Lacibacter sp. H407: one gene and its partner. The protein of the gene in region 1 interacts with the protein of each later gene in a pairwise test. Links are inferred from orthologs where the notes say so. Each region holds a gene or a part of one and is shown in the gene's direction. Other genes may lie near its edges.

Evidence for each region.
Region 2: the proteins of tpiA (region 1) and pepT interact in binary tests that used the Escherichia coli proteins (3 or more experiments, as listed by UniProt). The link is inferred for Lacibacter sp. H407 from one-to-one orthologs.

What each region holds. Positions count from the first base shown.
Region 1 is NZ_JBBKTU010000001.1:3,547,451-3,563,264, forward strand. Bases 5,606-8,524 are described here. They hold tpiA (triose-phosphate isomerase), read left to right. Parts: upstream 5,606-6,643; coding sequence 6,644-7,405; downstream 7,406-8,524. Other genes in these bases: WG989_RS15450 (putative sugar nucleotidyl transferase), read left to right, coding at 5,606-6,620; WG989_RS15460 (hemerythrin domain-containing protein), read left to right, coding at 7,413-7,883; kefF (glutathione-regulated potassium-efflux system oxidoreductase KefF), read left to right, coding at 7,914-8,522. Also shown: WG989_RS15425 (ABA4-like family protein), read right to left, coding at 1-61; WG989_RS15430 (phosphoribosylaminoimidazolesuccinocarboxamide synthase), read right to left, coding at 63-986; WG989_RS15435 (hypothetical protein), read right to left, coding at 983-1,279; WG989_RS15440 (TonB-dependent receptor), read left to right, coding at 1,409-4,108; WG989_RS15445 (fasciclin domain-containing protein), read left to right, coding at 4,132-5,337; more of WG989_RS15450, read left to right, coding at 5,448-5,605; WG989_RS15470 (monovalent cation:proton antiporter-2 (CPA2) family protein), read left to right, coding at 8,526-10,427; WG989_RS15475 (L-threonylcarbamoyladenylate synthase), read right to left, coding at 10,501-11,484; WG989_RS15480 (ion channel), read right to left, coding at 11,486-12,460; WG989_RS15485 (FkbM family methyltransferase), read right to left, coding at 12,506-13,396; WG989_RS15490 (lipopolysaccharide biosynthesis protein), read left to right, coding at 13,513-14,832; WG989_RS15495 (glycosyltransferase), read left to right, coding at 14,907-15,814. UniProt on the Escherichia coli protein: Involved in the gluconeogenesis. Catalyzes stereospecifically the conversion of dihydroxyacetone phosphate (DHAP) to D-glyceraldehyde-3-phosphate (G3P).
Region 2 is NZ_JBBKTU010000001.1:3,270,605-3,286,337, forward strand. What follows is about bases 5,799-8,636. They hold pepT (peptidase T), read left to right. Parts: upstream 5,799-6,511; coding sequence 6,512-7,762; downstream 7,763-8,636. Other genes in these bases: WG989_RS14305 (CPBP family intramembrane glutamic endopeptidase), read right to left, coding at 5,799-6,451; WG989_RS14315 (hypothetical protein), read right to left, coding at 7,770-8,285; WG989_RS14320 (hypothetical protein), read right to left, coding at 8,349-8,636. In the rest of the region: WG989_RS14270 (sulfite exporter TauE/SafE family protein), read right to left, coding at 43-453; WG989_RS14275 (inorganic diphosphatase), read right to left, coding at 460-1,008; WG989_RS14280 (hypothetical protein), read right to left, coding at 1,215-2,267; WG989_RS14285 (hypothetical protein), read left to right, coding at 2,468-2,941; WG989_RS14290 (exo-beta-N-acetylmuramidase NamZ family protein), read right to left, coding at 2,945-4,210; WG989_RS14295 (FKBP-type peptidyl-prolyl cis-trans isomerase), read left to right, coding at 4,312-4,764; WG989_RS14300 (hypothetical protein), read right to left, coding at 4,989-5,534; more of WG989_RS14305, read right to left, coding at 5,603-5,798; more of WG989_RS14320, read right to left, coding at 8,637-8,729; WG989_RS14325 (SPFH domain-containing protein), read left to right, coding at 8,822-9,748; WG989_RS14330 (DUF202 domain-containing protein), read right to left, coding at 9,812-10,123; WG989_RS14335 (c-type cytochrome), read right to left, coding at 10,220-10,813; WG989_RS14340 (C40 family peptidase), read left to right, coding at 11,131-11,763; WG989_RS14345 (sensor histidine kinase), read right to left, coding at 11,767-13,164; WG989_RS14350 (nucleoside 2-deoxyribosyltransferase), read right to left, coding at 13,281-13,709; WG989_RS14355 (TonB-dependent receptor domain-containing protein), read left to right, coding at 14,132-15,733. UniProt on the Escherichia coli protein: Cleaves the N-terminal amino acid of tripeptides.

The sequences.
Region 1 (15,814 bases):
AGATCAACCATGCGATGAGGGCAATGGTGCTGCATAATTGAAAAATGGAATCGGGACTCATATTATAAGTTTTGAAGTGCTGCTACGATCCGTTGTTCCGTTTCCTTATCACTTAACTCTTCCGGGACAAATGCTTCGCCGATCACTTTTTCATACAGTTCAATATAACGTTTGCTGATGGTGCTGATCCATTCAACGCTCATTTCAGGAACCGTTTGTCCTTCCTTGCCCATGAAATTATTTTCGATGAGCCATTCACGTACAAACTCTTTACTTAATTGTTTCTGGCGTTCCCCGGTTTGCTGACGTTCTTCAAAACCATCGGCATAAAAATAACGGGATGAATCGGGTGTGTGTATTTCATCCATCAGGTGAATGGTTTCACCTATTTTTCCAAATTCATATTTTGTATCAACGAGGATCAATCCTTGTTTTGCTGCAATTTCTTTTCCTCTTGCAAACAGTTGCAATGCATAACTGCTTAATTGATTCCATTCTGCTTCTGAACAAATGCCTTGTGCAATAATTTCTGCAGGCGAAATGTCTTCATCATGCCCAGCATCTGCTTTTGTTGATGGAGTAATGATGGGAGAGGGGAAGTAATCATTTTCTTTTAAACCTTCCGCCATTGCTGCACCACAAAGTTCTCTTTTGCCGGATGAATATGTTCTCCATGCGTGGCCAACAAGGTTGCCTCTTACAACCATCTCGATTTTAAAAGGTATACAACGCTTACCAATACTTACGTTCGGAGCGGGAACACTTACCAGCCAGTTTGGACAAATATCTGTTGTGGCATTGAGCATGTATGCAGCAATTTGGTTTAATACCTGTCCTTTATAAGGGATCGGCTTTGGAAGAATTACATCAAAAGCCGAAATGCGGTTACTGGCAATCATCACCAGCCAATCGCTGCCGATGCTGTAAACGTCTCTTACTTTGCCTTTATAATAATTGGTTTGATTGGGAAATTGAAACAAATTCATGCGCCCGAAGGTAATTTACCTGATCCAACCTGCGAGCTTTCTGTTGTTTTTTTTCTTGAATTATTCGCCGTTTTCGCAAATCTGCTATCCTTGTTTTTGCAAAGTTTAATTAAAGCAGGTAAGGTGGACGAAAAACTTTGCAGATAGCAATAGTAATTTACGGAGTTTACACCCTGCTTAGGGTATTGTTGCTGATAACAACCACTGTGATGGAAAGAACAATTAGGTATAACAGGTTCTTGAAAATAGTTTTGACCTGTTTCTATCTGATAAAGAGCAATCAGTTTAACCATGCAAGTACTGTTTTAGGGCTTATTCAACTAAATTTAAAATAGACAATGCTAAAAGGTTGGAAAGAAAATTTCTGAATAATACTAACAATCAGTATTTTGCTAATTACTTAACCAAAAAACGTATTGACTATGCCAAAAAAACTGCCAGTTTTCGTACTGCTGTTAATGTCCTGCCTTTTCTCCATTACTTCTTATGCACAGTCTGTAACCATAAAAGGAAATGTAAAAAGTGCCGGCTCCGGTGATGCCGCTCCTGCTGTTTCGGTAACAGTGAAAGGTTCTTCCGCCGGTGTTTTTACAAACGAACGGGGAGAGTTTAGTATTACAGTTCCTTCTCTTCCTGTAACCTTAATTATTTCTTCTGTTGGTTTTGAAACAAAAGAGGTAACGGTTGCTTCAGCAGCGCAACCAGTTGAGGTGTCGCTAAATATTGCTTCTTCATTGGGGCAGGAAATTGTAGTATCAGCAACGAGGGTTGCTACTAAAATTCTGGAATCGCCTGTTTCTATTGAGCGGGTTAGTGCGGTTACTATTCAAAATACCCCGGCAGCTTCATACTACGACATCATCACCAATTTCAAAGGTGTTGACATGCTATCATCTTCACTAACGTTTAAAACACCCACTACCAGAGGTTTCCTGGGTAGCGGTAATGTTCGTTTCAATCAATTGGTTGATGGAATGGACAATCAGGCCCCCGGTCTTAACTTTTCTGTAGGTGGTGTAATTGGTTTGTCTGAATTAGATGTAGATAATATTGAATTGCTGCCAGGTGCATCTTCTGCTTTGTATGGTCCCGGTGGTATGAATGGTACATTGCTCATCAACAGCAAAAACCCATTCAAATACCAAGGGTTATCTTTTCAAGTGAAGCAGGGTATTATGCATACTGATGGTCAATTCAGAGATCCATCCGGTTATACAAACTGGACGGTTCGTTATGCAAAAAAAGTGACAGAGCGTTTTGCATTTAAAATAACATCGGAATTGATCCAGGCGAAAGACTGGGTGGCTGCCGATTACCGGAATTACAGCCGTGCAACAGGTCAACCTGCTGCTGGCGATCGTATCACAAATCCGGGTTACAACGGGATCAATGTTTATGGCGATGAAATTGCCAGAGACATCCGTCCTATCATCAACAACTTTGCTGCCATTCCCGGTTATGCTTCAATTATTGCAACCTTGCCTTCAACAATGCCGGTTTCAAGAACTGGTTACACTGAAAAAGAATTGATCGACCCCAATACCGTGAATTTTAAATTTGGTGGTTCGTTGAATTATAAGCTCAATTCAAAAACTGAAGCAAGTTTAACCGGTTATATTGGTACAGGTAATACTGTTTACACTGGTAGCGACCGTTACAGCTTACAGGATTTGAAAATGGCACAGTTCAAACTTGAAGTAAACAGTGAAAAATGGTTGATAAGGGCATATACAACACAGGAAAACTCCGGTAACTCTTACAACCTTACAGCTACTACTTCTTATTTTAATGAGTTGTGGAAGCCAACGCAGGTTTGGTTACCTGAATATATTGCCGGTTATATGAATGGTCGTGTTTCGCAAGGACTTAACGATCAGCAGGCACACATTTATGCAAGAGCATTTGCTGATCAGGGCCGCCCTGTATCGGGAACTCCCCAGTTCAATAAACTGTTCAACTTTATTAAAGGCGTTCCTATTGGAAAGCCTGCGCCCGGTGCTCCATTGGGTGGTGGCAGATTTCTTGATAAAACTGATCTTTACGCTGTTGAGGGTCAATACAACTTATCACACTTAACAAAAGGATTTGCTGACATTTTAGTTGGTGGAAACTTCAGACGTTTTGTGTTAAACTCACAAGGAACATTATTTGCAGACAGTACCGGCCCGATTGGAATCAATGAGGGTGGTGCTTATGTACAAATTGCGAAAGAATTGTTCAATGAAAAAATTCGCTTAACTGTAAGTGGACGTTATGACAAAAATCAAAACTTTGCCGGTCGCTTTACGCCAAGAGCAACAGCTTTGATCCGTCTTGCACCGAATAATAATCTCCGTGTTTCGTATCAAACAGCCTATCGTTTCCCCAGCACTCAAATGCAGTGGATCAACCTGTTTGTTGGAAACGATTATTTACTCATTGGTGGTGTAAAAGATTTCAGATCTTATTATAGTTTGAACTCAAGTCCTGTTTATGCAATACAAAACGATGTGGTGACCAACCAGGTGGTAACAGTTAATGATTTGAAACCGGAATCTGTAAGTTCAATTGAATTAGGTTATAAAGGACTGATAGCAAATAAACTGTTGATCGATGTATATGGTTACTATGGCATGTATAAAGATTTTCTTACACGCCGGTTAGTGTTTCAAACTGCAACAAACCGCAAATTCTCTATCCCATACAATACGGAGAATGAAGTGAAGAGTTTTGGTTATGGTATCAGTCTTGATTACCGTTTACCTGCAAACTTCCTTGTTGGTGTAAACTTTGCCAGTGATGAATTAACGGATGTTCCTGCAGGTTTCCAGGCTGGTTTTAATACTCCTAAATACAAAACAAATCTGAAGCTCTCCAACACCGGATTTGGGAAAGGTAAAAATTTCGCATTCAGCGTTGTTTACAAATGGATGAGCGAATACAAATTTGAAAGTGATTTTATTAATGGTACTGTTCCTGCTATCCATACACTTGATGCACAGGTGAGCTACCGTATTCCTTCCAGCAAGTATATTTTCAAACTGGGCGGCAGCAATATTGGCAATCAATATTATGTACAGGCACCGGGTAACCCTGCAATCGGTGGTTTATATTATGTAAGTATCGGGTACAACATTTTTTAATTTAATCCTTTAAAGAAAAAACTATGTCGAATATAATTTTAAACGCAGGTCGCTTATCCATCGTTACAATTGCCGTAATGCTGGTGGGAGCTTGTAATAAACTAAATGAGCCCGTTCCTTACACGCCTTACAGCGAAGGTGATGTGGCGAACACATTGGCGAAGAAAATTGCAGCCAACAGCAGCTATTCCATTTTTAATACTGCTCTTGTTAGAGCAGGATTGAATACAACACTGGATGTAGCGAATGCGAATTTTACAGTATTTGCACCCGATAATACAGCGATGACTGCATCGGGATTAAGTCTTACTGTGGTAAATGCACTTCCGGTAGCAACGCTTACATCGTTGTTGAATTATCATATTATACCGGGCGAACGCATTGCGGCTGCACAGATACCGGAAACATTTCCAAATGTTGAGAAGAAGTCGAAACTTGATATTGCAACAACTGCATTTATTCCTTCGATCCCAACAACAGCTCTTCCAATAAAGATGTCGATTTTCCCTTCCAGAAGAGGGGCTGCTGCATGGGCAAACAATGTACCGGTAACTGGTGCTGATGTTATAACAGGATCAAATGGTATTGTTCATCGTGTTGCTACAGCAATTGCTCCTCCAACAAGGGTATTGCTCGATACAATTGCACGTGATCCTGAGTTCTCTTACCTGGTAGCTGCTATTGTACGTGCTGATTCAGGATTGGTAACAACAGCGTCGCCAAGCCTTCAATATGCATTGGCACAACCTTTTGCAAACCTTACAGTATTTGCTCCCACCAATGCGGCTTTTCAGGCTACATTAACCGGAGCAATTACACAAGCGTTGGTATTGCAGGGCGTACCTCTTGCTACAGCACAAACTACTGCGGCAACACTTGCTGCAAGCCCTGCTGTTTTTTCAACTCCGGCACTTTATCCAGTACTTACAGCTGCTGTAGTAAGAGGTATTGTAGCGTATCATGTCATGGGTACACGAGCATTTTCTGTAAATTTTGGTGCAACGGCAGCTAATTACCCAACATTAGTAAATGGAAGTATCCCTTCTCACCCTGGCCTGGCAATATCGTCTACATTGGTTACAGGACTTGGTGTTGGCCTTTCTGTTAAGGGTGTAGGTAATGCTACTGCTGCTACGGCTGCAGGTGCTTCACCCACCAATCCATTAGTTGACCGAATGGCAGTGAACGGTAATTTCTTTAAAATAAATCAGGTACTGTTACCGCAGTAATTGATTTGTCGGATATTTTTTAACTGCCCCTCCTGTAGGGGCAGTTTTCGTTTGCGCAATCATTCCAATGCTTTCCTGTATTTTTACAATGAGCCAAACGAATTATACGGATGCAGATTATTTTGTTTGATACAGCCGCCAGAAAACAGTTTTATCCTTTTTCGCTTACACGGCCGTTGGCTTCTTTCCGTTGCGGCATTTTTACAACTAAAGAACGATGGGAGTTTGTGTTGAAACAGGAGTTGTTTACACTCACTGAAGATTACCTGTCTGCCAAATATCCATTTACTCCAAACGAAGAAGCTGATTACTTGTATATCAATGCAGCTGCTGTTTGTTCGCACGAATTGTTGCAGGAGATACATGCGTTGCCTGCTGAATCGGTTTTACTGCAAAAGGAAACACCCATCGCCATTCATACAAAAAACAAACTTCGGTTTCCGGTTGCTATTGAAGAATATCGCCATTGCCATGCAATAGAAGTGAGATCGGCGGTTGATTTCTTGCAATACCCGTTCGATCTGGTAACGTACAATGATCGGTTGCTTCGTCTGGACTTTTCATTGATCGCCCATCAGAAAATATCGGCCCCGCTTTCTTCCAGCAATAATGTAATAGCTCCTGAAAATATTTTTATCGAAGAGGGGGCCGTTGTTGAACTCTGCACTTTTAATGCATCGACCGGGCCGATTTATATTGGGAGAAATTGTTTGATCATGGAGGGCAGCACTATCCGTGGGCCCTTTGCAGCATTGGATGCTTCTGTTGTAAAGATGGGCAGTAAAATTTATGGTGCCACAACTGTTGGGAGGCAATGTACCGTTGGTGGTGAAATAAAAAACACTGTGTTCTTTGATTATTCCAACAAAGCACATGATGGTTATTTGGGTGATGCAGTGATCGGTTCCTGGTGCAATATTGGTGCCGGTGCTTCCTGTTCCAATATAAAAAATACAGCAGGTGAAGTGAAATTATGGAACCCGATGATTCATCAATGGATCAGTGCAGGTAATAAATGTGGTGTGATGTTGGGCGACTATTCAAAAGTATCCATCAATGCATCACTTACAACAGGAATGGTAAGTGGCATTTGCAGTAATATTCTTACAACAGGGTTATCGCCTAAATACATTAAAGATTTTACCTGGAATATCCATACAGGTGAAACTTATATTTTCGAAAAAGCCATTCATGATATTGAAAACTGGATGCAGTTAAAGAATCATTCATTAACTAACAACGATAAGCAGATACTGGAATATATTTACGGCCAGCAATCTTAAACGAACTTAAAACAATAACTATTATGAGACAACAGGTAGCAGCCGCTAATTGGAAAATGAATTTAACGTATCAACAGGCTGAAGAATTAATCACAGGCATCATCAATACACCACATACCTTAGCTGCACATCAGCATGCTGTATTTGCTGTGCCGTTTCCATACCTCACCATGGTGGTGGAGAAATTAAAAGGACGCAAAAATGCCGGTGTAGCCGCACAAAACTGTTATACCAAAGCATCAGGCGCATATACAGGTGAAACATCAGTTGAAATGTTGAAATCGATCAATGTTGGTTATGTTGTGCTTGGGCATAGTGAGCGTCGTGAATATTTTAATGAAAGTAATGATATGCTTGCTGAGAAAGTGAACATTGCATTAGCCACTGGCATAACGCCCATTTTCTGTTGTGGCGAAGCATTGCACATTCGTGAAGTTGGTACGCAGAATGATTTTGTAGGAAATCAATTAAAAGAAAGTTTGTTTCATTTATCTGCAGACGATCTAAAAAAGATCATCATCGCTTACGAGCCTATATGGGCCATTGGTACCGGAAAAACAGCAAGCTCAGAGCAGGCTCAGGAAATGCATGCGCATTTGCGCAGTGTATTAGCTGCACAATATGGTGATGATGTTGCCAACGAAATTCCGATCCTGTATGGCGGGAGTGTAAAAGGTTCTAATGCCAAAGAAATTTTTGGACAACCGGATGTAGATGGCGGACTTGTTGGTGGCGCATCTTTAAAGGCAGATGAGTTTGTACAAATTATTCAAGCACTAAAATAAAAGAGGTATGAAGCGGGAAGAACAGCTACAACCACTTTCGCATCAACATCACAATGGGCTGATGGCCGTGTTACTACTTAAAAAAGGAGTGGAGAAGCAGGCCGCAACAACTGTAATGGATGATTTTATTCTATCTGTATGGAATGGTGAATTGCGGAATCATTTTATTAAAGAGGAGGTGTATCTGCATCCGCATGTATTGCAAATTCCTTCGCTCATGGAAAAATATGAGCAAATGAAAGCAGAACATCACCAGATAAGGCATGTTGTTGATGCGATCCGTAGTGGTGCTTCAGGTACAGATCGTATCCTTGAATTTTATACCCTGCTGGAAAAGCATATCCGGTTCGAAGAAAGGGATATGTTTCCGTTTATTGAAGAAAAGATACAGCCGGAACAATTAAACGAACTCGGAAGGAATTTGCAACAGCTTGAAAGTAAAGCCTGCTCTGATTATCCGGTAAAATTCTGGGAATAGTGTATTGATCATTTTAAAACACCGTTGCTTATGGCAAAAGTTCTCATCCTGTTTGCGCATCCTGCAATGGAGAAATCGAGGGTGCATACACGTCTTGCAGAGCATATTCCAAGATCGGCCGATATACGTTTTCATGATCTGTATGAACGTTATCCTGATTTTGATATCGATGTGATTTATGAGCAACGCCTGCTGTTGCAACATGATGTAATTATTTTTCAACATCCTTTTTATTGGTACAGTTCGCCTGCCATCATCAAACAATGGATCGATCTAGTGTTGGAACATGGCTGGGCGTATGGAACAGATGGCCGTGCTCTTACCGGTAAAAAAATGATGAACGCTATTTCAACCGGTGGATCTAAGAATTCATATACAGCAACGGGACGAAATCAATTCTCTGTATCTGATTATTTGTTGCCATTCCAGCAAACAGCGAACCTTTGTGGTATCGAATACCTGCCACCGTTTGTTATTCACGGCACACATCGTCTTGCTGAAACAGATATGGATCTGCATGCATTGCAATACGAGCAAATGTTGTTGGCACTGGTGCAGGATCGCATCAGTAAACCAGAGATCGAAACTTGTGTGTACATGAATGATCTTGTTCCTATTCCTAACGCCATACAATCATAAACGATGGATAGTAATTTATTTCTTTTCCAGGCAATGGTGTATCTGGCGGCAGCCGTTATAATGGTGCCGCTTGCCAAACGGTTGGGTTTAGGCTCTGTATTGGGTTATTTGCTCGCTGGTATTTTAATTGGACCGGCTGTGTTGAAATTTATAGGCAATGAGGGAGAGAGTGTGATGCATTCAGCAGAGTTTGGTGTGGTGATGATGTTGTTCCTGATTGGTCTTGAACTGGAGCCTGCACTACTTTGGAAATTACGAAAAGCAATTCTGGGTTTAGGAGGACTGCAGGTATTAATTACATCTGTTATTATTTCAGGCATTGCCTATTTTTTAAATCTTCCCTGGCAATCATCGTTAGCAATCGGAATGGCGTTGGCATTGAGTTCAACCGCTTTGGTATTACAAACACTGGCTGAAAAAGGAATTAACCGTACAACAGCAGGACGAAGTGCATTTGCTGTGTTATTGTTTCAGGATATTGCAGTGATCCCAATGCTTGCATTTTTTCCATTACTTGCTATCGCCGGATTAACTACCGGAGACGGACATGTGAACGGGGCAGAGGGATGGATACAAGGACAGGCAGGATGGATGCGTGCTTTAATTGTAACGGGTGCTATTGCATTTATTATTATTGGCGGACGTTATTTGATTCCTCCCATTTTCCGTTTGGTAGCAGGTACACAGTTGCGTGAAATGTTTACAGCTACAGCATTGCTGTTGGTAATTGGTATTGCAGTATTAATGTCTTCGGTTGGGTTAAGTCCTGCGCTCGGAACATTTTTGAGCGGCGTGGTACTTGCCAATAGTGAATACAAACACGAACTGGAAAGTGATATTGAACCCTTTAAAGGATTGCTGCTGGGTTTATTCTTTATTGCAGTGGGAGCTTCTATTAATTTTGAGCTGATCATTGAGCAGCCATTGTTGGTCTTCGGTTTAGTATTAGCGTTGATGTTTGTAAAGGCTGTGGTACTGTTAGTGCTTGGTAAAATATTTGAATTACGCATTGATCAGAATATTATTTTCTCTTCTTCTTTGTCGCAAGTAGGAGAGTTTGCTTTTGTATTATTGAGTTTTTCATTAACAGAAGGGATTGTAGAAAAAAATTACGTGGAAGTATTGATGGCCGTAGTGGCCATCAGTATGGCACTTACACCCATTGCATTTTTTCTGAATGAAAAGATCGTGTTGCCGTTTGTTGATAAAAAATTGTCTGTAACAAAAAAAGAAAAAGAAGCCGATGCATTGGATGAAAAAAATCCGGTGATCATTGCCGGGTTTGGTCATTTTGGAAATACCATCGGACGTTTCTTACGGGCGCATGGCGTAAAAACAACCGTTTTGGATATTGACAGTAACCGTGTAGAATTTCTCCGGAAGATGGGCTTTAAAGTGTATTACGGTGATGCAAGCCGATACGATATTTTATTGGCAGCAGGTGCCGCCGAAGCGAAGATGATCATCATTGCAGTTGATGATCCGGAAAAACGACTTGAAATGATTGAAACGATCAAGAAACATTTTCCCGATCTGCAGATGTTGGTTCGCAGCAGTACAAGAGAAGATACGTACGATCAGATGAATGCAGGTATTCTGCATATTTACCGGGAAACAATTGATACATCATTACGGATGGGTGTAGATGCTATGAAAATATTGGGGCACCGGGCCTATACGGCACAACGTGCTGCACGTACATTTTTTCGGTATGATGAACAGAAGTTAAAAGATCTTTCAAAAGTACGGGACAATGAAAAAGAATACATTAACCAGGCAAGGGAGTATATTGAAGAACTGGAAGAGATCATTAAATCAGATACAAAACAACTTCATCTTGAAAAAGACCAAGGTTGGGATGAGGATAGTTTAATTGCAGATGAGAAAGTGAAGAAGGATGAGTAATGGATGATCAGTTGGCAGTGCTGTGTTAAATCGAAGTATTTTGCAAATCAGTCGAGACGGGACTGATTACTCATCACTCATTGTTGCTTTTCATGCTATGCTGCGCCCTTTCCAATCGATCATTCACCGCTCTTCCCAAACCTTCATCCGGCAATAATTCTGCAAGAATAATATCAGCATTCATACTATCAGCTTCACGTAATATGCGAAATAGATTTTTTGCAGCTTCTCCGGTGCTGCCTTTCTCGGATAATATCAACTGTTGATCATTTGATACGGCCGGGTGGTATTGTTTGAAGTTTATAAGAACGATTTTTTTGCCGGTGAATCCTGATATCATCTCATCAATCTTACCCAGGTACAGTGGGGTATGCGTGGCATAATGGCTTTTCAACTGTCCCGGTGCAGAAGGATTGTCGACGATCTTTTTGTGATGGCTGATCTTTTTCCCGATCACTGCTTCAATTTGCTCAATTGTAGTACCACCTAATCGATGCAGCTCAATTTCACCTTCGTCGTTCCAGCCAACAATGGTTGATTCAACACCTACGCCACAAGCCCCGCCATCCAATATGTACGGTATTTTACCTTGCAATCCCTCGAACACATGTTGAGCTGTTGTTGGACTAACATAACCCGATGGATTTGCACTGGGAGCCGCAACAGGAAAATTAAGTTGTGAAAGCAATTGCAAAGTCAATGGATGATTGGGGACACGAATAGCCACCCGTTTACTTCCGGCAGTCACAAGGTCAGGAACATTGAGTTGTTTATTGAAGAGCATCGTTAACGGGCCAGGCCAAAAAGCTGCTGCCAATTGTTCCGCTTCAGCCGGAATAGTATTTATGAATTGTTTCGCCTGCTCAAAAGTAGCCACATGCAAGATCAGCGGATTGAACTGTGGCCTGTTCTTCGCTGCGTAAATTTTCAGTACTGCGTCCTCGTTTAAAGCATTGGCTGCGAGGCCATACACTGTTTCTGTAGGGATTGCTACTAATTCACCTTGCTTTAAATGATCAATTGCTGTTATTATATCAGCTCCGATTTCTGTCTTCATGTTAAATACTTACCGGTAATTTTTCTTCGTGAAAGCTATCGATCTTGTCCATGTGCAAAATTGTGGTGCTGTTATCTTCGCTTGGTTCGTACATCATATTGAATTTAGCTCCATAAATAAACTCATCTGGTACATACGACGTTCGGCTAACAACAGTATTTGCATATTCTTCATCATAACCTTTTACAAATACAAGAATTTCGGTTTCTGCCTCTGCAATTTCTTTTCTTGTAAGTTGGTAAAGCGGACTGTTTTCATTTATTGAATGAACAACCGTCCAGTTGCTTGCCAGGGTGTTAGCTTTTGATAATTCAAGGTCAAGACTGTAAAATGCATTCTTTCGTTCCGTTTCATTCTCTGTGTATTTCATAACACAAGTAACCTTCACTTCAACATCTGTTAAAAAATGTTGCTTAAAAGGAGCAAAACGAAACATGAATGCATATCCATCCTTGAACGGGGCGAACAATGCAATGCTGCTGAATTTGATATATGCTTTTGGCTGCGAAAACCGTCCATAGATCAAACCTGTTACTAATGCAAGCATCAAAATACCGGCGAAAGATTCAATCGCTGCAATGGTATTAGAAGTTAACGAATCAGGAAAAACATGACCATAACCAACAGTTGAAAGTGTTTGTGTGCTAAAGAAAAAAGATTCCCAAAATTTCCCAAGCACTGTTATCTCTTCCATGCCGCCTAAATGATGAACACCTACTGCAAAGTAAACACAGGCAAAGAAAAGATTTACCACTACATATGCTGCGGCCACAAGGGAAATAAATTTCCAGGAAGGTATTTTTAGCATGTATTGAAACACGCTGAACCGTTGCATATAAGAGATGCCACGGAAACGTACGTTTGGCCGGCCATCTTTTTGAAAGAAGCGGCCTCCGCTTTGCTTGCTGTTTACACTAAGCCCGGTTTCTTTATTCTGTCTTGCTTTTTGATTTGGCGAAAAAAAAGGTGTAGCCATAATTCATATATCTTTAAATATAGCAAATTAATAGTATGATTTTTTTCAGGGAATTGTCGAGCATAATTCTTTCAACTTTATTGTCTCCGGCAACCTGTACCTCTCTGGAATAAAAAACACAAGGTCAGCTTCTTGCGGATGTTTGATTTTCTCCAAGATATTAACCTCTGCTACTTTATAAGGTCTATATTTTTCTGCAAGAAGGATATCGTAAATTGTTATAATTTTTTCATCGTACAAAGAAAGTGTAACAGCTGATACCTCAATTAATACGATTGGTTTTTGATCTGTTCTTGTTTTCGTCATTCCCTGCAGTACATTTATCTCTGACCCTTCAACATCAATTTTAATCAAGTCGATTTTTGGTAGATTGTACTCTAAAACAGCTTCATCAAGAGTGATGCATTTTACTGTTTCACTTTGACCAGAAAAGTTTTCAGTAATTCGCAAACCCGACATGCCGCTGTTTTCGTCAGTTGAAATGTAGAAAGTTGTTTTGCCGGATACATTATTAATAGCTGCCTGTATTGGATAAATATTTGTTATTCTGTTTAACGAAATATTCCGTTTCAATTTTTCAAGGTTTTTTGTGGCGGGTTCGAAACTATAGATATGTCCCGCTGTAGCCTTTTTTGCAGCCATTAGGGAGAAATAACCAATATTAGCTCCAATATCTACAACAACTGAGTCCACACCAAGCAGTGTTTGCATGGTGGCTACTTCTTTTTTTTCATAAGAGCCATACCAGAAGAGGTATTTTTCAATATGATCATTCGCTGATACTTCAATGAGCATGCCATTTGGCAGCTTCTTTACAAAAAGTTCTTTCTCCAAACTTAATTTTCCTAAAAGCCACTCAAAATACTTTAAGCCTTTGTGTGGAAAGGGGAGATGGCGACTGTACCAACGTATTAGATGAAATAGTATTTGTTTCAATTTTTCTGACAAAATCGAATATATCTATTATTGATCATTTCTTCAAATCCACATTTTAGATTTGGTTTGTAAATAATCACTTAAAAAAGGAGGGTTCAGTTTATATTTGAAACGGAATGAGATTATCAAAGGCATTTACTACAAGTATTTTATGGCGAGGATTCTATTTCCTGTCTGTGCTGTTTTTGAATATACTTGTTGCAAGACATTTTGAGGCTGGTCGCAGCGGACAAATCTACTACATCACGAATATGTTTGCATTGGCTGTGATGCTGGTTAGTTTATGCTTAGAAACACCTATGGGATTTTATTTGTCACAAAAAAAAATGACAGAAGCTCAGCTTTTTGTCACCGCTGTTTGCTGGAGTATTGTGGTGCTTGTTCCGGCATACTTCATCATAGGGTATTATGCCAATTCGAAAGAGATACCGTTGCTGCAAAATGATTTCAAAATTTCAGCTAATGCATTTCTTGCAGGAAATCTGCTCATTACTTTTTTTGTAGCGTTGTTTTATGCGAAACTCGACTTTGGTTTGCCCAATACCTTATTGGTACTTGTTAATTTGCTTCTGATTATTCTGCTACCCAATAATGAGTTTGTTAATACTTACATAAGTGACAGTGCCTATATCAATATTTATTTTATTGGTTTTTTTGCTCAGGGATTATTGCTTGCCATCGCTTTTTTTGTACGACATGTAAAATGGCGGGAGATGCATTTTTTTCCTCGTGAGTTGATCAAACCATTCTTTTATTTCGCAATCGTTGCGCTTGTTACGAATTCTATGAGCTTTCTTATGTACAGGATCGATTACTGGTTTGTGAATAAATACTGCTCACCGGCCGATTTGGGGAATTATATACAGGCCTGTAAACTGGCTCAGTTATTTTTTGTTGTGCCATCTATCCTTGCAGGTGTCGTTTTTCCTATGACAGCTTCTGGAAGAAGAATCGAAGTGAATGAAACAATTCAATTGCTTTCAAGGACGATGATTATGTTATATGGACTTGCATGCATAGCTTTAGCTTCTGTGGGTTATTGGTTATTTCCATTTGTATTTGGTGAAACATTTTCTAATATGTTTTGGCCATTTCTTCTGTTGATCCCAGCGATCATTTCCTACTCAGTTATACATTTGCTTGCAGCTTATTTTGGTGGGAAAAGAGTATTAAGTATCGGCTTTTGGGGCAATGTGTCGACGCTTACAATCATTATTATTGGTGATATTTTATTTATTCCCTCGTACGGGATTAAAGCAGCCGCAATTATTAGTAGTAGCGGTTATCTTTTCCTGTTGTGCTTTATGATCATGGCACATATCCGTGAATACAAAAGCAGTTTTTCCGCTTTCTTGATATTCCGAAGAAGTGATTGGGATTTACTTAAGCGAACTGCAATCGATAGATTTTCTTCATATAAACAGAGCCGGCAATGAGAATACTTTGGCTTTGCAGTTGGTATCCGCATTCAACAGATCAGTTTACTGGCGATTTTATTGAGCGTCATGGAATGGCTTTGTCTCAATTTCAAGAAGTAGATGTTATTCATATTGTACAAAATGCAAGTTTATTAAAAAGCGAAACGTCAAGAATAGAAGAACGTACAGAGCGAAACCTGCATGCGAAAGTTGTGTACATTCCGATGCCCCAAACTCCTTTTATACCTCTCACAACAGCATTGTTTAATCACCGGTATTACAAAAAAATGCTGCAAATATTACATGAATATATCCAGCAGAAGGGTAAGCCTGATTTGGTTCATGTGCATGTTTCGGTTAAAATGGGTGTAGCGGCTTTATGGTTAAAAAGGATGTTTGATATTCCTTTTGTTGTTACAGAGCATTCGAACATTTATCATAACAGGAAGGGGGAAGAAAATTATTATAGCTATTCTCCTTATTTCCGCTTCATTTCCAAGAAAGTGCTCAAGAAAGCAGATGTGCTGATTACTGTAAGCAACTTTTTAGGGAAAGCAATCAATGAAACTGTTGCAAAAAAAGAGTTCACCGTTATTCCGAATGTTGTAGATACTTCACGTTTTTATTATACTGAAAATCAGCCGGTAAATTCTCTATTCCGCTTTTTGCATGTCAGCAATTTATCTCCTATTAAGAATCCGCAGTTAATGCTGGAAGCAATTCATTTGTTTTTGCAAAAAGATCAATCCGCAGAATTTGTTTTCATTGGTAATAAAACAAAAGAGTGGGAAGATGAGGCACTTAGAATAGGAATTCCAAAAAAAAGTATTCATTTCATGGGTGAGATGCATTATGTAAGTGTAGCGGAGGAATTCAGAAAGTCAGATGCATTTTTCCTTTATAGTAAAAGCGAAACCTTTAGCTGTGTTACAGCTGAGGCATTGTGCTGTGGACTGCCAATAGTATCATCAAATGTTGGTGCTATACCTGAATTGGTAAA
Region 2 (15,733 bases), 280 kb from region 1 along the record:
AATAATCATCATTTGCATCATTCACTATCACATCATCAACGGTCAACTCTTGAACCAACCGACTACAACTTTCTCCCAGCCAATCATTTTAAACGCCGTATAAAATAAAAGAATCGCAAAAAATTTCTTCACTGTTTCCTGTGGTAAACTCAAACTCCACTTACTGCCGAAGTAACTTCCCACTACAAATCCAATTGCCAGTAATCCCACTACTTTAAAATCAACATGGCCTGCTTTGTAATAATTCATCATACCAAACAAAGCAACGGGTAATACCAATAAGCCCAATGAAGTGCCTTGAGCTGAGTGTTGACTAAAGCCCAGAAAGTAAACCAATGCCGGCACTACAATTAAGCCACCACCTACACCCACCATGCCACCAAGAATACCTGCGGCGAGCCCAATAATGAGCACTGCAATAATGATTGTTGTATCCATTTTTTTTGTTTGCATGGTGAATTAAAGTTTCTCTCGGTATTTCTCTTTGTAAAACTCGATGGCTTCATTAATAATTTTGTAAGCCTCTTCTTTTGGTTGAAACTTATCAATTTCAACTACTTTGTTCTCCAGTACTTTGTATTGCTCAAAATATTGTTTCAGTTCATTGAAAAAATGTTCGGGCATTTCGCTTACATCCTTGATGTGTTTCACCATCGGATCGTTACTTGCTACGGCAATAATTTTATCATCATGTTCGCCTTGGTCAATCATTTGCATATTACCAATAACTGTTGCTTCTACCAAACAAAGTGGCTGAATAGCTTGCGAACACAACACTAAAATGTCCAACGGATCACTATCCTGACCAAGTGTTTGTGGAATAAAACCGTAGTTGACCGGATACATGAACGATGAATAAATCACCCGGTCGAGGCGAAGCAAACCGGTGTCTTTATCAATTTCATATTTACTGCGACTTCCTTGCGAAATTTCAATGAGTGCATTTACACGCTCAGGAGCTTTTGGACCATAATGAGCGCCATGCCAGGGATGAAGAACTGTGATCATATACTGAGTAATGAAGTGATGAGCAATTTTTTCTAATGCCGAAGTTAGGGAGTTTTTAAATGGATGGTAAAAAGAAAAGCAGTGCAAAGAAACTCTGCACTGCTTTTTCAAAACGGACAATTAATAAGGATGTTTTTTTCGATAGGAGAGAAGCAGACTTCCATGTTTTCCTGCAAATTCTTATCAAATCATTGAACTGAATCTTATCAATTTATTGGCATCAGAAACCGGTCTGATTTTAAGGTCAATTTATTGTTTGATGCCGTGAATAGTTTGTTTAAATTGTAATAAGGAATGATTTTGGTTCCATGTGTGCTATGTAGTGTTCCGTCTGGTTGTTTAAATTCCAGTATAACATCAATTCGCTCCACCTTCCATGCATCCATAAAGAAATTCGGAGAATAATAAACATCAATTATAAGACCTGAGCGGGTTATTCTGTTAAGTGAAACCTCATCTGGCATATAATCTGCTTCCTTTCCGTTGCCACAAGGATAGTAGATCATACCCGCAGGCACTGTTACATTGCTATTTGCTTTGAACTCGTATTTCAGGTCAGATTGTTGACCATTTGTGCTGCCAATTAAAGAAGGGTTGCTGCTCTCGTACAAAGAAGCTGCTCCTGGTATTGAGCAATTTATTGAAACCATTGATGGTGCTTCTTTACTGTCATTGCCTGTATAAAAAATCAGCTTCGTGGAAATAAGATAATATTCTTCATAATCAGTTCTATCGCATCTGAAGTTTTTCACCGGTGGATTTTTTGTGGCCGATGGCGGAGGCGTGGTAGAAGTTGTGTTATTCGTAGTTGGTGGTTGCACATTTGTTTGAGTAATGCGAGTAGTATTTTGAATGGTTGAAGTTTTTAAAGAGGTGGTGCTTTGTTTTGAAACAACCCATATTCCTTGGCCTTTTACGTTTGCCCCGGCACCTAACGTACATGTAAGTTTATTGCTTGGGGCATCAAAAGAACCGGAAAAGGAATATGTTTCATTATTGCTGAACTGTTTAAAGGTTCCTTCTATAGTATTGTTGTTAATTACATATTTCCCCTTGGCAGCAGATCCCATAATAAATTCTCCAGTGGCAGTTAGTTCAAAGTTTACTGCTTGAGTTCGTTGGCCCAGATCGTTTGTTTGCACGCCCGTCCAAATTCCTGCGAAAGATATTGAAGTATTGGTGGGGAGAGTCTTGATAGTGGTAATTTGGGCATGTGCCGAACTGAACAGAAGGGCAGAAAGTACAAGTATCTTTTTCATGTGCTTCATTTTAGTAAACAAATATATTTATAAACACAAGGGTGAGGTATCCCTGAAAACGATGATATTCCGAAGGAAAAATCCTGTAAAAAGGGGAGGCGCATTTATAAAACAGATGATTTTTTTGTAGAGTGACAGTTAGCGTATATGCTAAATTTAAAACAACAGAAATTGTTCTTTAATTATACATTAGCGTAACCATGAAATGGATATTTTGGATAATGTTGTTTAGCGTTCCTGTTGCAAGTTTGGCACAGGACACTGTTCAACCTATTAAACTGTTAGAATCACAAAAAACACGTCTTTTATCATCAGCTTCTATTGCGAAATTACCTGTAACAACTTCGCAAAGGATCTATGGGCGTATTCATCACTTTCTTGATTCAATGGTTGCTACCGCCGATAAAAGCGCTCTATTTATAAAAAAAATCAAAACAGGCGTTTCTGAAATTCTGAATGAATTTTGGAAGGCCGGTTTTTTATTGGGCGATAAAACAAGCAACTCTTTTTATGTGATCTGTGGTGCGCAAACTATGACTGCAAAAGATATCGCAGAGGGAAGGTTAGTGATTATTGTTGGATATGCTTTAACTAAAATTGGCGAGTTTGAAATCAAACGCTTTGAACGAATGTTGATCAATAAAACTCCATTGCAATACGCTTCCAATTTTTGAGGGTTATTCAAAATCTTTATAGATCAAATGCCGTTTCCGTATTGCTTTAAATTTCTGTAAGCCCGGCTCCCAACTTTTGCGAATTTCTTCTTCTGTTTTTCCTTCTTTGATTTGTTGCATCAACGTACTGTTGCCGGCCAGTTTATTAAAGAAAAAATCAACGGGTTTGCCACTGGCTGGCGCAAGAAAGAATTCATCTTTTTTCGGAAAAAGTTGATAAGCTTCCAGTAGCCATTTCACCTGTACTTTACTTCCTGCGGTATAAAATACTTTGTCCTTTGGTCCGCTCAAATCCCAGCCATAACATAGCTGATCTTTCAGCTTCGGATCTTTTGCGCCATCTCTGCTGCGTGGTGTAAACGATTTTAATGTTTTCGGTAATAAGGGATGTCCGAATATCTGAAATGGAATATTCGTGCCACGCCCTTCACTCAACACAGTGCCTTCAAAAAAACAAGTGGAAGGGTAGAGGTAAATGGATTGAATGTCGGGTAAGTTGGGTGAAGGTTTGATGGGCAGTTCGTATTTTGTATTATGTGTGTAATTGTTGCAGGGAATTACGCTTAATTCAAACTTGCCATGCTTGCCTGCAATTTCATACAATCTCGGATCGATCCATTCTTCATCAAAGATCATTTGTGCATATTCGCCAATCGTCATACCATACACGATCGGGATGGGCTGCATACCTACAAATGATTTGTATGCAGGTTCAAGCACAGGGCCATCAACATAATGTCCATTGGGGTTTGGACGATCCAGCACGATCATATACTTGCCATATTCCATTGCCGCTTCCATGTAATATTCCAGCGATGAAATGAATGTATAAAACCGCACACCTACATCCTGTATATCAAACAGCATCACATCCACATCTTTGAGATCTTCTTTGGATGGTTTGCGTTTGCTGCCGTATAACGATATTACTTGAATGCCTGTTTTTGGATCTTTGTAATTGCCGATTTTTTCACCGGCATCTGCCGTACCACGAAAACCATGTTCCGGTCCAAAGATCACTTTGATGTTTACGCCCAGTTTTCGCAACGTATCCACCAGGTGTGTTTTGCCAACAATTGAAGTTTGATTTGCAAAGATGGCAACGCCTTTACCTTTCAACAAATGCAGGTATTGCCCCATATTTTCGGCACCGGTCTGGAATTCCCTGTTTTTGATGGAACCACGGTTGTAGCCGGATCGTTTGTTTTTTTGTTGCGCCTGGGCCATCAACACCGCCGAAAAAGCCAATAATAATAGGAGTTGCTTCATTACAAGTGGTTTGTAGCTCAAAGTTGCACAAATAGTGCGGTAAAAAAAATTTATTGGCAGGGCTGGCATTTGCCAGTAATTTTGGCGGAAATTTTAAAATTATGCAGCAGGCAAAAAAAGGTGATACCGTACGTGTGCATTACACCGGTAAATTGACAACAGGTGAGCAGTTTGATTCAAGTGCGGGTCGTGAGCCGCTTGAGTTTGAAGTGGGTGCCGGTATGATGATCAAAGGATTTGATGATGCCGTGGTAGGTATGGTTATCGGAGATAAAAAAACAATCAACATTCCTCCTAATGAGGCATATGGCGAACGCAATGAGCAAATGATCATTGAGTTTCCACGTACAAATTTCCCCGACGATATGACGCCGGAAATTGGGATGCAGTTAATGATGAACAACAGTGCCGGTCAGCAATTTCCTGTTACCATTACAGAAGTACAGGAAGAAATTGTAGTGTTGGATGCAAATCATATGTTGGCGGGTAAAGAATTGGTGTTTGATATTGAAATGGTCGAGATCGATTCCAAAGGATTGATCATTATGCCGTAATACAGTTGTAAATTTTGAGTTGTGAGCCTGGCATCGTTTCGTTGATCAGCTTCAAAGGCGTCGCACTCTTGTACATAAGTTCAATTGGCAGCAATTAAAAAAAACGGTTCGCATTTTGCGAACCGTTTTTTGTTGAATAGAATTCAGCTTGTACAAGAGTGCGACGCCAACACAGCAACATAATTGCACTGTTGCCAGTAACCACAATTTACAACTCAAAAAAACTACTTCCTCCTCATCCACCATCCCAACCATAATCCAATCAATCCCCAGGAGACAATAGCATCAACGAAGTATGCAGTAATATCATGCATTGGATACCAGATATGCCCTGTATAAACAGTATGGGTAAACGAAATAATGCCGATCAGAATACTGGAAATGAAGTAGGTGCCGAAACTTTGCGTACTCATTTTTGAAAAGATCCATACAAGAAAGCAAACAATAATGATATCAGCCAATGCGCCACGGGCCATATTCATACCCATGTTCATGTTCCAGGCTTTGTAATAACTAAGTCGTGCCCATGGTTTGCCTTCCACTTCTTTCATGAACTTTTCCATTTCTTCCGATGAATTTTCGTTTTGAAGACGGGGCATGTAATAGGTGCCTTCTTCTAAACCGGTGCTGTTGAGAAACTGCAGAATACTGTCTTGCTTTGAGGTGTATTCCTGTCCTTTGTCATGAAGATTAGCAATTGCGAAAGAAACTGTTTGCCATGCAAACAGTAAAATGCCGCCTACAAGGCCGCCAATAAGAATCTTCTTCATGTTCGTTGGTTTTGATGAAGTAGTAAAGTAGACAAACTGTTTACTAATTGCAAGCCGCTTATCAACAATTATTCAACAGTTCCATTGTACTTGCGTTGGAACAGATTGAATAAAACAAGCGTCATCAATGCCATGGTAAATGTAGCCAGCCACGAAGCTTCCAAACCAAAGTCGCCACCCGTAAGTAATATCGAACCTTTGATATTTTGTTCGAGCAGTGTTGGAAGTTCCAATCCACTCACTTCAAAACCCAATACAGGGCCCTGGAAAAAGTTCCAGCTGAAATGAAAAAAGATCGCAAACCAAAGATTGCGTGTGTAGATATAATTGCAGCCAAGCAATACGCCGGCAATAAAAATATTGATGAATGCAATGAGATTAAAGTTGGGATTGAGAGAATGAAATCCTGCAAACAATAATGCCGATGTAAACAGCGCTGCCTGTTTGGGCATCGATTGCATCAGGTTGTTTAAAATGTACCCACGAAACACCATTTCTTCAGCAATACTTACAACCATCATGATCACTGTTACCAATACAAGATCGGGCAATTGTACTTCTGCAAAGAACCATTGCAGCAGTCCCATGCTCCATAAAACAGTTGCCATTACAGTAATGAGTAAAATGCCGGTAAGAAAACCTGCAGCCCGTTCATTTCCAAAACCGTCCCACGTAAAACCGAGGCTTTTGAACGATCTGCGGTCAAATACTTTCCGGAAGGTGGAAACTAATACCAACGCAATAAAAAAATTAAGCAGAATGCTGCTGTAAAAGAGTGTTTCGTTGTTTTCATTCAGTCCCAGCAGTACGATCAATAATCCAAGTATGCTGTTGCCGAAGAAAATAAACAACAAGAAAGCGATCATAAAAAGCAGAACCCTTAGCCAGCCTTTTTGTACCACAGGAGATGTTTGCATGCAGTTGGTTTTGGTATGTGCGATGAAACGCTGTTATTTTACAACTTCAAAAATAAGCGTATGGCAGTAGAAAACAAGTTTGGAGCAGCAGGTCGGTTGATGCGTTATGTACAGATCGATACACAGAGTGATCCGGAAAGCAACAGTTCGCCTACAACGGAGAAGCAAAAAGAGCTTTCCAAACTATTAACAGCGGAATTGCTGGCAATGGGAATTGAAGATGCCCACATGGATGAGTACGGATATGTATACGCAACCATTCCTCCCACAACCGACAAAGATGTGCCGGTTGTTTGTTTTTGCAGTCATGTTGATACCGCACCTGATTGCAGCGGCACCAATGTAAAACCAATTCTGCATCAGAATTATAATGGAGAAGACATTGTGTTGCCCGATGATCCTACGCAGATCATCAGTTTATCTAAATACAGTTATCTCAAACAACATATCGGCAAAGATATTATTACAGCCAGCGGTAATACATTGTTAGGTGCTGATGATAAAGCAGGTGTAGCCATTATAATGAGTATGGCCAATTATCTAGTGCAACATCCTGAAGTAAAACACGGTACAATTAAACTATTGTTTACACCCGATGAAGAAGTAGGAAAAGGTACCGACAAAGTTGATCTCAAAAAATTAGGAGCAACCGTTGCTTATACTTTGGATGGTGGCGAGCTGGGTACCTTGGAAGATGAAACGTTTAGTGCAGATGGCGTAAAGATCATTGTGCATGGCGTAAGTGCACATCCCGGTTATGCAAAAGGAATTCTGGTGAATGCATTAAAGATCGCCGGAGAAATTTTAACGGCTCTTCCAAAAACAGAGTGGAGTCCTGAAACAACAACAAAACGGGAAGGATTTGTACATCCGCTTAGTATCAATGGCATTGCTGAAAAGGCAACTATTGAATTCATTGTCCGGGATTTTACCGTAGAAGGTTTATTGGCCCACGAAGCAAAACTCAAAGCTATTGCAGAAGGTATACTGAAACAATATTCAAACTGTACCATGGAGTTTGTGGTGAAGGAACAATACCGTAACATGAAACAGATACTGGATCAGCATCCCGAAATAGTTGCCAATGCAGTGGAAGCTTACCAACGGTGTGGCTTAACCGTAGTAAAAGAGCCGATCCGTGGCGGAACCGACGGCAGCCGTTTAAGTTATATGGGATTGCCTTGCCCGAATTTATTTACAGGTATGCAGGCCATTCACAGCAAACACGAATGGATCGGCGTATACGACATGGAACAAAGTGCTGCCATGTTAGTACAGTTGGTGCAAGTGTGGGAAGAGAAAGCTGGTTAATTTATTTTTACCAACCCCATCCCCAGGCACTAAACACAATAACGAGATACGCAATAACAAGCAGGAGGTACACAAAGCCGACTATGCTTAAAATGAGGCCTATTTTCGCAAGTGTTTTGTTACTTGGTTCTAAAGTGCCGGGCGCTAATTTCTCTTTGTTTAATGCATTGTTTGAAAAAATGAAACCGGGGATTGACAGTAATGGAAATATTACTAAGGAAGCTATTCCGAATGCAAAACCAAGAACGGCTTTCGTGTTTGTCTTTTTCTGATCAGGATCTGTATTGGGAAGAGTTGTATAATACCAGAGGCCAAGCCGCTCCATCAACTTCAATTTTCTACCCAGCTTTTTTTCTGTGGCTTTGCGAACACTTTTGAACGACGCCGGTTTTTCGTTTCTTGTAACGGGTTCGTTAACGGTTTCAGTTGTTACAACAGACGCAGCAAGAGGAGCCGATGTAAATGCGTTGCTTTCAAATACAACTGCAAGTGAAAGAAAAAAGCTGAGCAGTGCAATTTTCATATAATGATATTTTATGCAAATTAGCCGAAAAATGAAATGAAGCGTTTATTACGGAAGCTTCTTTTACATTTTTACAAAATTACTTTCCGGTTTCTCTTCGGGCCAAATGCGGATACCCCAGTAAATAGGATAGGCAATCGTACTTACAAAAATGAAAAGTAGTACCCAAATGATCCGTTCTTCATTCTTTACCCGTTTGTTGTTAATGGTATGGATAATAAAATAGATCATGAGTGCCAGTTGCACAAACACCAGAATGATGATAGATGCTATAAAGCCCATCATATTGCCGAAGAAAAACTCAGGGGGCACATCGCCATGCTCCTGTTCCATACGAAGTATTTCAGGAAAAAGTGTTGCAAAGAAATAAATCATAAATACGGCAGCCGACACAAGGGGCAGAAAGGCAAGTATGCCGATAATTACTTTTTTTGAGCGTGACATGATGGTTGTTTTCAGAAAGATACTGAATCTTCTGTCGGTTTTTCATCCGTTTATCAAATGGAATATGGTAATTTGTAATAAATTTTACAACTATGGATTTTCTTGCTAATTATTGGTTTGTTCTTGTTATCCTGATTATTTTCTTTGGCGGATTGTACACTGTTAACCAGGGTACAATTGCTGTGGTAACCATGTTCGGCAAATACCGCCGGGTTGCCGGGCCGGGTTTAAAATTTAAAATACCATTGGTGGAGCAGGTGTTTCGTAGAATCAGTATTCAGAACCGTTCAGTGGAACTGGAGTTTCAGGCAGTAACCGTTGATCAGGCAAATGTGTATTTCAAAAGCATGTTGTTGTACAGCGTACAAAATGCAGATGAAGAAACCATCAAAAAAGTAGCGTTTAAATTTTTTAGTGATAAGGATCTGATGCAGGCGTTGGTAAGAACCATTGAAGGAAATATTCGCAGCTATGTTGCTACCAAGCGCCAGGCAGAAATTCTGGGTCAGCGTCGTGAGATCGTTGATTATGTAAAAGCAGAGATCGATCATTCATTGGAAGAGTGGGGTTACCATTTACAGGATTTGCAGATCAATGATATTACATTCGATCAGGTGATCATGGAAAGTATGAGCAGGGTAGTAGCCAGTCATAATTTAAAAGCAGCAGCTGAAAACGAAGGACAGGCATTGCTCATCACCAAAACAAAAGGTGCTGAAGCAGAAGGTAATGCCATCAAAATTTCGGCAGAAGCAGAACGTGAAGCCGCCCGTTTGCGTGGACAAGGTGTAGCACTTTTCCGTCAGGAAGTAGCCAAGGGTATGACGGAAGCAGCGGAGCAAATGAAACAAGCCAATCTTGATACCAATGTGATCCTTTTCAGTATGTGGACTGAAGCGGTGAAGAACTTTGCAGAATATGGAAAAGGGAATATTATTTTCTTAGATGGCAGTGCAAGTGGAATGGAAGCAACCATGAAGCAGATACAGGCGCTGATGGTGAAGCAGGCAGGTCAGTAAGTAACAGCTATTTATTTCAAAGGGGTCAGCAAACTTTGCTGACCCCTTTTTTATTTGATGTGATCAATTCAGATAATCAACCTTGTAATTGCCAATATTCTTTTCGCTGTCATCAATCATTTTCTTTTGACGGAAATAATTAATAATACCTGTAACAAATAATCCAAACGAAGCGACGAAAAAAGAAATTTCAAAGATGTAACTGTGTTCAAGTTTAAGCAGGCTGTTGATACTTAAACCTGCGATGAGAAAATACAGAGCCGTGCGTACAAACGAAAGCAGTGTTGTTTGATTCGCCATTTTTGTACGTTGAATGGCGAGCCGTTCCCGAAGTATAAGATCTTTATTGAGGCTCTTTTCAACTGTTTCATTCATAGAATAAATATATCAAAATAATATTCAGCAGTGGTTATGTTCTCTCACTTTGTGATATAAAAAAAGCCGACTTATAGTCGGCTTTTTTTGCTTCCGTTACATTGGCGGCGGAGGATTTATGATCGCCGTTGGCACTACATTCTTAACCGGTGATGTTGATTTAAGAAAAGCAAATACTTTACTGATCTCTTCATCCGTTAAATTTTTGTACGCTTCCCATGGCATAGGCGGTAAGATGGGTCTTGTGTTATCCAATCCTTTATACTTTCCCTCACGGAGTACTTTTTTAAACTGCTCTTCGCTCCACATGCCAATACCGGTTGAATCGCTGCTGATATTGCCTGCAAACGATTGCCCCCAAGGGCCGATAATAGAAGTGAAATCAGGTGCAAACAATGCCCAGCCTGCTTTTACTGTTTTTTCATCGTAAGGAGGAAGTTGCGTCCCTGCCTGATGACCGCCGAACCGAAGCTCAGGAATTATTTCAGGGCCTTTCGGTCCCATACGTTTGGGTGAATGACAGATCTCACAGTCGAGAGCTGCAACTAAGCGTTGCCCTTCTTTGATGTTGTCTTCAGCGCTTGGAGCTGTGGGAGTAGTTGCTGTTGTTTCGGTTGCCTCGTTGTTACAGGCATTGATGAATAAATAGCAGAGCAATACAGCTGCTGCAATTTTGAATGAATAGCGCATGATTGGTTGTTTGGGTTTATGGTGATGCCAGCGTGTAGCCGACGTTAATTACAATTGATGGGCCTTGTCAACCTCTGCTTAGTGCGGACTATTCTGGTATAGTGTGCATTTCGATTGTTAAAATAATCGCTTCTTTTAAGAATTCATAACTTTTCGGTAATTGATTGTTCACAACTAAAAAGCCTGCGTGTTACACGTATGTAAAAAAGGTGCTCTTTGATCGCAATCAGTACTATTGAGGTTGTTCTTTTAAAGACATGGATTCAAGCTATGGGAAATAGAAACTCAATTGAACCGGGAAAGGATTACCTTGATCTGTGCTACGTACCATCTTTGTATTTCATTTCATCGCTTTTCTTTGTTATGCTATTGGCAGTTGTAGCTATTTTACAAGCAATGATACATTGGTTGAAAGTGATAGTGATTCCGTTGTTATCATTGAACCTTTACCTGGAGAGATAGCAAATGATACAACCATTTTTGATCCTGTTATAGTTAGGAATGATGCCGATAAGTCAGCTGATACAGTAGAGGAAGTGTCGCCGGAACAACTGTTGGCTTATGCTAAAACTTTAATTGGTACGACCTACAAATATGCTTCCATTGATCCCGCTGAAGGGTTAGACTGTTCCGGGTTCATCACCCATGTATTCAATCATTTTTCAATACAAGTGCCACGATCGTCAATTGATTTTACAAATTATGGAATAAACATCAGCACGGTTGAAGCAAAACCAGGCGATTTGATCTTATTTACCGGTACCGACACGTTGGTTGAAGTAGTTGGCCATATGGGTATTGTTTCAGCAGTTGGCGATGAGTTGTTGGAATTTATACATTCAACGTCGGGTAAGGCCTTTGGCGTAACCATCACTACTTTAAATGAACATTACAGAAAGCGTTTTGTAAAAGTGATCCGCATCCCTTACATACCTACTGCGGATTTATAACGATCAGGCAGGTTTTGCAACGGAGAAAAAGAAATTACTTCCTCTACCGGGTTCTGATGTAAGCCAGATATCGCCGCCATGACGTTCAGCAATTTTTTTACACAAGGCTAAACCAATTCCTGTTCCCTTATGCGTTGTATTACTGTGCAGGCGCTGAAACATGCCGAATATTTTTTCGTAATATTTTGGATCAATTCCCTGGCCATTATCTTTTACAGAAAAGATCCAATGGGTGTTTGTAGTTGTTGCAGAGATATGGATTTGCGGTGCTGCTTCATTTCTGTATTTGATCGCATTGCCAACCAGGTTTTGGAATAGCTGCAGCATCTGCATTTTGTTTGCTTTGATCGTTGGCAATTCAGAAAAGAAAATACCTGCTCCCGGTTCTTGCAGATCTTCTCGAAATGTTTTTTGAATATCTTCCAATACACCCGTAACGAGTACATCGCTGTAAGCAACGGTACTGCTGCTTGTTCGTGAATATTCAAGCAAGTCGTTGATCAACACTTTCATTCTGTTAGCGCCATCAACAGCATAATGAATATACGATTGGGCTTTTTCATCCAACTGTCCATCATATCGTTTTTGCAGCAATCCCATATAGGCCGATACCATCCGGAGAGGTTCCTGCAGATCATGTGAAGCTGCATAGGTAAACTGCTCCAGCTCTTTATTGGTAGCATTGAGTTCTGTATTTTTTGCGGTTAATGCTTTTTCAGCAGCGATCTGATTGTTCAGCATTTTTACAGTAAACACAGCGATCACGCTTAAGAGTAAAAGGATCAAAAAGATATTTACAAACAGCAGATATCCGTTGATATCTCTGGCGGTTTCACCAAGTGCATTTGAAAAAGCACTTTCTTTTTCTGATAATTGCGATGAAATGTAGTTGATCTCTTTTACATTGTTCAACCGTGCATCTGCTGAAAGTTTCTCGCCCTGAATTTGTAAATGAATATTCTCACCAATTGTATCGAGTTTATTGATCAGCGGTTCAGCCGATGCCCAGATGTCAATAGCCCGTTTCATAAACGATACATTATTGAACGTTTTGAACAGCCATATCATATTTGGAATATCGCTGATGTTATTTCTTCCCGTAAGAAAGCCTTGTTTTGCAATTTCGTCTTCTTTGTTTGCCAGCATACTGTTGCGTGCAATATTGTCTCCTTTTGGTACAGCGATCGCTTTTTTAAATGCATGCCAATAAGCAATGTTTTCTGATTCAACATAAGTGACCAGGTATAGTGTTGCATCTTTTTGCCCTTTGGAATACTCCGATTCGCCGTTTATATAGGCCCTTACAGCCGACAGCACTTTTATGGTGTAATAATTAGTAACAATCAACAATAGTGAAACGAGGAGAATGGTCAGCAACAACAAAAATTTCTGTTTCTTCATATTGGTTTGATAGCAAACCTCAAGATAAGTGTAATCCTGAATTGATGCAACAGCAACATGCATTTTCCAGACATTGTTTGTCCTTTATTCAGAATACTAGTAGAAAGTACTTAGAGTTAGTTGCTATGCGGCGTTGAAACAGTTACAGGCGCAATAATTTCCTTGATGATGAGGTCAAGCTGTTGTTGCAGATCGTCTGCACTTTTATAAATGATCCTGTAATCGCTGATGCCTGAAAGAGTGGTGGAATGTTCTGCTTCTTTATGACGGATATAAACAATTGGTTTGTTCAATGCTTTTGCATAACCGGCTTCAATGCCAATACCAATTCCTTTGTGTGAAGTTTCTGCAATGAGTAACTGGCAGTGGTCTAATTCGGAAATAGCAGCCGCCATCATTTCTTCTTCCTGGGTTGTATCAAATTTATAATGATCTACAAATACAAATGGTTCAATACTCAACTCATCCAGCACGCTAACGATAGCTGTAAGTGCGGTGTTTAAGCTTTGCCTTTTGTGATAGCTGATGGAAATATAGGCTTTCATGCATTCGCAATTTAAGCATTGTGTTTCATTTGGGGAGCAGCGAATTTTCCACGGGGTACAACAAGTAATTCACAAAACCATCGTTAGTTTCGGATGCCGGCAATTGAAATGGATGCGGGCAGTATCATTTGGCGATCTCATGCAAGAAACGGGTGCCGGTGTCGTCAAAAAAATTTATTCTGAACAAGCAGTCGATTTTCGGAATTGAATAAAAATGGATATCCCGAAGCACGTTTCTTCAACGCTTTACATCTGTAAATGATTGATTTGTTGCAGAATGAACATATTTATAGATGTGTTGTTAGGAATGCTTACGAAAGTTAAAGTTTGCGGATGTGTAAAAAAAGCTTCCTTGTTTTTTGGGTAATTTGCCAATCCTTTTGAAAGCATGTTGTAACAGAAATGTATAAAAAAAGCGGATTATGAAGTGTTTGCCGATATTGATTCTATTGATTCATTTGACAGGAGTACTCCATGCGCAGACGAATGCAGAAAAGAATTTTCGTATCAATGGCTCTGTAACCGATGAAAAAGGGAAAGCCGTCGCACTTGCTACTGTCAGTATTTATAAAATGAGCGATTCGTCGTTCGTTTCTGCTACAGCAACAGACGAAAAAGGAAAATTTGAATTGGCTGTTGTATCAGGCATCTATTCAATTGCTGTTACCTTTTTATCATACGATGAATTAAGGGTTGATAATATTTCTGTGGATGGTAAAAATAGTAATGTTGGAAAGCTTGTTTTAAAACAGGGAGCGAAAGAAATGTCAGAGATCGTGATCACATCCGAAAAGAAGATGATGGAGTTGAAGCTGGATAAGCGGGTGTATAATGTAAATCAGGATGTAAGTAATATTGGTGCCAATGCATCGGAGATCCTTGGAAACATTCCTTCTGTTACGGTTGATGTGGATGGAAATGTGGCATTACGTGGCAGCCAGGGCGTTCGTATTTTGATTGATGGCAAACCCTCTGCTTTAACGGGTTTACGAAGTACAGATGCACTCCGTAATTTACAGGGAGCTATGATCGAACGTATAGAAGTGATCACCAACCCATCTTCCCGTTACGACGCTGCAGGCGAAACCGGGATCATCAACATCATTCTCAAAAAAAATAAAACAAGAGGTTTCAACGGAAATCTTACAGGTACTGCAGGCTTCCCTTCAAATTTCAGCGGCGCATACAGCATCAATTACCGTACACAGAAAATGAATCTGTTCTCCAGTTTTGGAAGCAACTATCGTCAGAATCCCGGCAACGGATCATCCACCCAACGAATTAACAATAGCGATACCAGCTTTATTTATAATCAAACCAACAACCGTACACGAAGAGATTTTTCGGTGAACTTTATGGCAGGGATCGATTATTATATTTCTACCAACACAACCTTTACCGGTTCTTTCTTGATCGATGGCGGCAAAGAAAATAATACAACGAATCTGTTGTATGAAAACTTCAATGAGGTTGGTTTATTAACAGGCAGTAGCTTGCGAACAGATCTTGAAACTGCGAATGAACGTGATACAGAAGTGTCGTTGAATTTAACCCGCAAGTTTCCCGGCGATCATGAACGTGAATGGATCACCGATTTTAAATGGACCAATAGTGGTGAAACGGAGAGCTCTGACTATCTGCAAACATTTTCCGATGGCAGAAAACCTTCGTTGCAACGTTCAGGAAATCCGGCTTACGAGGACAATGTGCTTTTGCAAACTGATTACATCCATGGCTTTGGGAAAGATGGAAAATTTGAAACTGGTTTGAAGGGTGCAATGCGTCGCATTACTAATGAGTTTTTAGTGGAAGGACAGGATAGTGTATCATCAGTTTGGTCGCCACTTACAGGCTTTGATAATAACATGGAATTTACGGAGCAGGTATACGCAGTGTATGGTTTGCTTGGAAATAAAGTGAAGAAGTTTTCGTATCAGCTGGGGTTACGTGCCGAGTTAACAGCCATGCGTACCGGCTTAACCAAAACCAATGAAGTAAATGAACGCACTTACTTCAATGTATTT